DNA from 2 places in the Paenibacillus medicaginis genome. Region 1 is predicted to be linked to the other one. Evidence: riboswitches for the same ligand, from Rfam matches in the RefSeq annotation. Region 1 holds a riboswitch; the other holds the start of a gene.
The links. Region 1 has a riboswitch for glycine ahead of gcvT (glycine cleavage system aminomethyltransferase GcvT). Riboswitches for the same ligand answer to the same signal wherever they lie in the genome.
Positions count from the first base shown of each region.

Region 1 (3,274 bases):
TTATGAATATGGCCTAACCTTAATATAAACTGATTTCCCCGGTATTAACCGTAATTCCCCTGAACATGATGTCTTTGCTCCAATTTTTTTCGGACAAACGGCAAAAAAGCATGACTGCTGTATCCCTCATGTAGGTATCAGGCTGCCATGCTTATAGAACATACTTGCAAAAACAAATATACGCTTGTATACACTTTATGCGATTTTCTCGAAAAAAGTCGTAAATAGGACAAATATCCTATTTTAGAGTGGATGTTTCATTAAGCTTCTTCCACAAGACGACTGTACCCCTCTGCACTCAGCAGCTTGCTCACCGCGTCATTAACGTCGCCATCCACCCGGATTTCAAGCATCCAGCCATCCTCGTATGGCGAGCTGTTGACCAGTTCCGGCGAGTCCTGCAGCGACTCGTTCACTTTAATCACCGTGCCGCTTAACGGTGCATACAGGTCAGATACGGTTTTTACCGACTCGATCGTGCCTACGCTTGCACCGGCTTCCAGAGATGCTCCTTCCCCCGGCAGCTCGACAAACACAATGTCGCCAAGCTGATGCTGCGCGAAATCGGATATGCCAACAAGCAAGGTTCCTTCATCTGTAATTTTTACCCACTCATGCTCTTCGCTGTACAAATAGTTTTCTTTAACTTCGCTCATGTATACCGCTCCATTTCCACTGGAATTTCACGCCATAAAACACTTCATTGTTCCCTTAAACTGTTCTTTGCAACTTCTCGTTTTCAACGTAAGATTAAGCCAAGCAAGATTTAAATGTCAATATAGCTTACAGAAAACCTCGTATTTTTTTCCGGATAGAAGCACTTTAGGAAGAGAAACTGCTTACATTTTGTAATCAGGCCTGAAAATATGACAAATTTATTGACATATTTCCGGTGATCGCGTATTAATGGTTATAGATTAAATAGCGGATGAACGTATAGGGAGAGATTACCGACATTCCGGGAAAATGATGCGCCAAGGCGGCATCTGAACAGGCCCGAGCGGGCTGCAGCATGAAGGGTGAACCAGACCCGTGTTTGCCTTGCACCCGCGGAATCAGCAGGTAACGCCGAAGGAGTAAGCCGACAAACGGTGAATCTCTCAGGCAAAAGGACCTTTACCGGACGCGACTCTGGAGAGAATCCGCGGCAGCGGGTCACCCAAGGGGAAACCTGTAATCACGCAGGGCAACTCTCAGGTATCAAGGACAGAGCTGAAGAATAGCATGGCTGAGCAGCCATGCACCGTTCTTTGGCCTGTCCTTTTTTGCTTTTTCATAAGCTCTGCCAACTCTTGTGCGAGGTGAATTGTGTTGACTGCATTGAAAAGAACACCGCTGTACCCGCTGTATGCCGGATATTCCGGCGTGCGCTGTATTGATTTTGGCGGCTGGGAGCTGCCTGTCCAGTTCAGCGGCATCCAAAAGGAGCACGAGGCCGTACGGGAACGTGCCGGACTGTTCGATGTCTCCCATATGGGAGAATTCAACGTTACAGGTACAGGAGCCGAAAGCTTCCTGCAGAGCGTAACTACCAACGATGTTTCCAAACTTGAAGACGGGCAGGCCCAGTATACGCTGATGTGTTATCCGGATGGAGGAGTCGTAGACGACCTGCTTGTTTACAAACGCGGCGTTGATTCCTATATGCTCGTCGTAAATGCCTCTAATATCGCAAAGGATTGGGAATGGCTGCAGCAGCATAAACCGGATGATGCGCAAATGGAGAATGTATCGGATCAAACTGCGCTGCTCGCCCTTCAGGGTCCTGCAGCCGCCACTATCCTTACCGTAGCCGTAGATAGCAACGTCGTTTCGCTCGGCTCCTTCCGCTTTATTGAACACGCCGGCTTATTCGGCGCTTCCGCGCTTGTATCCCGCACGGGATATACGGGAGAAGACGGCTTCGAGATCTACTGCCGTGCCGAGGATGCCCCGTTGATCTGGCAGGGGTTGATGCAGGCTGGTGAATCCCACGGGCTGGTGCCCGCCGGGCTGGGAGCGCGGGATACGCTTCGATTTGAAGCAAAGCTGCCGCTGTACGGCCAGGAGCTGTCTGCGACGATTTCCCCGCTGGAGGCGGGACTGGGCTTTTTCGTGAAGCTAGACAAAGGGTCGTTTATCGGACAGGAAGCGCTGCTTGCGCAGAAGGAGCAAGGGACTCCCCGCAAGCTCGTCGGTCTGGAAATGCTGGACCGCGGCATTCCACGTTCACATTACCCGGTATTCTTAGAATCGGAGCAGATTGGCGAAGTGACGACAGGCACACAGTCCCCTACTCTGAAGCGGAATCTAGGGCTTGCGCTGATTGACAGCCGCTTTGCCCAGCTTGGCACACAGGTTGAGGTGGAAATCCGGGGCAAACGCCTCAAAGCCGAGGTAGTCAAGGCACCGTTCTACAAACGCACAAAATAGAGATAATTGGAACAGACCGGATATTGAGAGGAGCGCAGTCATGAATCAGCACAGATACTTACCGATGACCGAGCAGGATCGCGCCGAGATGCTTCGCACAGTCGGCGCAGACAGCATTGAGGACCTGTTCAAGGATATTCCCGAAAAAATTCGTTTCCGGGATGAGCTTCCCGTTTCTTCGAGGCTGGATGAGCGGGCTCTGACCCGTCATATGTCGGCACTGGCCGGCAGAAATGCCAGCAGCGAAACCCATGCCAGCTTTCTGGGCGCAGGCATCTATGATCACCATATTCCGTCCGTGATCAATCATGTCATTTCCCGCTCGGAATTTTACACCGCATATACCCCTTATCAGCCGGAAGTTAGCCAGGGCGAGCTGCAGGCCATTTTTGAATTTCAATCCTATATATGTGAGCTTACCGGCATGGCGGTAGCCAATGCCAGTATGTATGACGGCGCAACCGCGCTGGCCGAAGCAGGCAATCTGGCGGCAGCCGCCACACGCCGCAAACGAATCGTCGTATCCCGCTCCGTTCATCCGGAGGCGCGTCAAGTGCTGAACACTTACGCACACGGCCTCAATCTGGAAATTGTGGAAGTGGGCTGCAAAAACGGCGTGACCGATCCCGAAGCGCTCGCAGCAGCAGTAACTGAGGATACCGCCGCCGTGCTCGTGCAGAACCCCAATTTCTTCGGCTCTATTGAAAATATCCGGCCAATGGCCGATTTAATTCATGCGCAGAAGGGTCTGCTGGTGGTCAGTTCCAATCCGCTCTCGCTCGGGCTGCTTGAAGCGCCGGGTAAGCTGGGAGCCGATATTGTAGTAGGCGATGCGCAGCCGCTTGGCATCTCCTCTTCGCTC
Region 1 covers NZ_JBHIRY010000018.1:72,576-75,849, reverse strand. The annotation lists gene gcvH (glycine cleavage system protein GcvH) at 261-656, opposite strand; glycine riboswitch at 1,007-1,126, shown strand; glycine riboswitch at 1,127-1,220, shown strand; gene gcvT (glycine cleavage system aminomethyltransferase GcvT) at 1,312-2,412, shown strand; gene gcvPA (aminomethyl-transferring glycine dehydrogenase subunit GcvPA) at 2,453-3,274, shown strand, end outside.

Region 2 (3,274 bases), on a different contig from region 1:
GTGCTCGCCGTTAAAGGCTCCACCTCCGTAAAAAATATCAGGGAAAAGGCTCCGGAAGCCGAAGTGCTTGAATTTGAAAACTATCAGGATGCCTTCAACGCGCTCAAAGCCAATAAAGGCGACACCCTGACAACAGACAACGCCATTCTGCTCGGAATGCAGCAGCAGGACCCGAACTTCGAGCTGGTAGGCGGCAACTTCACGGACGAACCCTACGGCATCGCAGTGAAGAAAGGCTCCAGCGATCTGCTGCAGGCGGTCAACGATACGCTGGCTGACCTGAAGTCAAGCGGTGATTATGACAAACTGTATGAGCAGTGGCTTGGCGTTAAACCTGAATAAAAGAATGGCGGAAGGAGCCGCAGCAGCGTGCTCCTTCTTGCTTGCCATCGGTTAACGGAGGTGTGATCCGACATGCTAACTTTTGACGTTAATGTCCTGTTCAATTATTGGGACTTGTACATGGAAGGCTTCCTGAACACCATCAAGGTCAGCCTGATTGCTCTTGTGGCAAGCTTTCTGCTTGGCGCCTTGATTGCCATTTTCCGGATAGCACCCTTCAAACCACTGAATTGGCTTGGTACCGTTTATGTGGAAATCTTCCGGAATATCCCGCTGTTGATCACAGTCTATATTTTCTATCTGGGTCTCGGTCCTCTTGGCATCAACCTTGACGGTTTTGCTTCTGGCACTATTGGATTGTCCATTTATACCGCCGCTTATATAGCGGAAGCCATACGGGCGGGCATTCAGACAGTGCCCAAAGGCCAGATGGAAGCCGGCCGCTCGTCCGGCTTGACGTACAATCAGACGATGATCCATATCATTCTACCGCAGGCCATCAAGATCGCGCTGCCGGCCATGGGCAATCAGTTCATTAACCTGTTCAAGAACTCATCCATTCTCGCTGTCGTGGCCGCCGCAGATTTGATGCTGATGTCCGACCGGATCAATTCGGAGACATTTTTGCCTGTCAGCGTTTATGCGTTCACCGCTGTATTATATCTGGTCGTCACCCTTCCGCTCAGCTTTGTCATGCTGTACATGGAAAAACGGCTGGCCAGAACAACTTAAGGAGGGAAGCCACTTATGGATTTTGCTGGATTATTTTCCGGGCCTAACGTCAAATTTATACTGCAGGGCTTCCTCCTTACGTTGGAAGTCGGCATCTGGTCCATTGCCATCAGCACAATCGCGGGTATTATCTTCGGGGTTCTGCGTTATACTCGAATCCCCGTGATCTCGCAGGCTGCTGCCACCCTTATTGACCTGATCCGCAACCTGCCGCTGCTGCTCATCATTTATTTCCTGTTCCTCGTCCTCAAGCCGCTCGGATTTGATGTCGAATTGAAATGGTCCGCCATCATCGGCTTGTCCATTTTCGAAGGCGCCATGATTGCCGAGGTGGTGCGCAGTGGCCTGAAATCGGTCGATAAGGGGCAGATTGAAGCTGCAAGGTCGTCCGGTTTGAATTACACGCAGACCTTGTGGCATATCATTCTTCCGCAGGGCCTGCGGCGCATGATACCGCCCCTGGTCAGCCAGTACATTTCATTGATGAAGGATACTTCACTGGCGGTCATCATCTCGCTGCCTGAACTGACGCACAGCGCACAAATTGCCGGTGCCCAGAATCAGTCGTACGTTATTCCGGCCCTGCTGTTTGCGGCGTTCCTGTACTTTGCTGTAAACTATAGCATGTCGCTGATTGCCAGGAAGCTGGAAGTGCGGACCCACTGAGCAACTATGGGCCAGTGAGCATTGACACGCTGGCGGCCATCCTTTACTCTTAATTTGAATCATTGAACTGAATACCGCCGCGGATGAAGCTGACGGGAGAGACCTGATCCACGGAGGATACAGGGCACCGAAGGAGCAAGCTGCACGGCACCCGGCCGGCAGTTAATCTCTCAGGTACATGTACCGCCAGCCGACGCAGCTCTGGAGAGAGCATTTTTGAAGCCACCCAAGGGGTAAGACGGGCCAGTGCCTGTCGGAAACTCTCAGGTACAAAGGACAGAGACAAGGGACTATTCCTTGTTCTGTCCTTTTTTGTGCTTACATATTACGTAAGTAAATGAATACTGCACCAGATCAGGAGGAATGGATATGCGCTTCAAGGATGTGTTCTCCATCATTGGCCCGGCCATGACGGGCCCGTCAAGCTCGCATACCGCCGGTGCCGTTCGTCTTGGCCGCATGGCCCGGCACTGGCTCGGTGGAGTGCCTGAGCAGGCCAAAATGACGCTGTACGGCTCTTTTGCAGATACTTACAAAGGGCATGGCACGGATCTGGCCCTGCTGAGCGGTTTGCTTGATTACGATACCGATGATGCCCGCATTCCCGATGCCGAGCAGTGGGCGGAGCAGGCCGGGATGACATTTGAGTTTGTTGCCAGCAGCCTCCCCGCTCCTCATCCCAATACCGTCCGCTTTGAACTGCAGCGCGGCGGCGAACAGCGCACGCTGCTCGGTTCATCCATTGGCGGGGGAAATATAAATGTACAGCAGCTCAATGAGTTCCGTGTCAATTTGACGGGCGAGCTTCCGGCCTTGATCCTGCTTCATTCCGACAAGCCTGGCATGCTCGGGGCTGTAACCTCCGGGCTCGGGGCCGCCAGCGTCAATATCGCTTATATGCATGTGGACCGCAAAGGGCGGGACGGCGAGGCTTTAACCGCAATTGAGACGGACAGCGCTGTCCCTGAACAGGTCATCACGCAGCTGCAGTCATTAGCCCATATGTACGAAGTAAGAAAGATCGATATCCGCAACAAAAACAGGCGTCTGCCATAAATGCCAATAAAGGAGCAAAATAAGCGATGCGTTTCAGTCATCTTCACGAAATCAGCAAAATCTGCCGGCAAGAGTCCAAGACCATCAGCACTTTAATGATCGAAGAACAATCCCGGGAGACGGACACCCCTGCCCAGGACGTGATCAGCCAGATGACCGACTATTACGAGGTGATGAAGGAAGCCGTGCGCCGCGGCCAGACAGAGAATACCGTATCACGCAGCGGCTTAACGGGCGGAGACGGCAAACGGGTGGCGGATTATCTGCGGTCAGGTGAAACCTGCTCAGGAGATGCCTCAGCCCTCGCCATGGCCTATGCCCTTTCCGTCTCTGAGGTAAATGCCTCGATGGGTCGTATTGTCGCTACACCAACAGCCGGCTCCTGCGGTGTCATTCCCGGGGTATTCATCAGCGCCCAGGAGCGATTCGGATGGTCGGATGAGCACATGGTGCGCGGTCTCTTCGCGGCGGGAGCCAT
Region 2 covers NZ_JBHIRY010000019.1:100,149-103,422, forward strand. The annotation lists gene ACE5LO_RS18245 (ABC transporter substrate-binding protein) at 1-342, shown strand, start outside; gene ACE5LO_RS18250 (amino acid ABC transporter permease) at 415-1,074, shown strand; gene ACE5LO_RS18255 (amino acid ABC transporter permease) at 1,090-1,740, shown strand; glycine riboswitch at 1,824-1,936, shown strand; glycine riboswitch at 1,940-2,022, shown strand; gene sdaAB (L-serine ammonia-lyase, iron-sulfur-dependent subunit beta) at 2,110-2,796, shown strand; gene sdaAA (L-serine ammonia-lyase, iron-sulfur-dependent, subunit alpha) at 2,823-3,274, shown strand, end outside.
Region 2: linked by a shared signal. The riboswitch ahead of sdaAB (L-serine ammonia-lyase, iron-sulfur-dependent subunit beta) and the one ahead of gcvT (glycine cleavage system aminomethyltransferase GcvT) in region 1 are both predicted to bind glycine.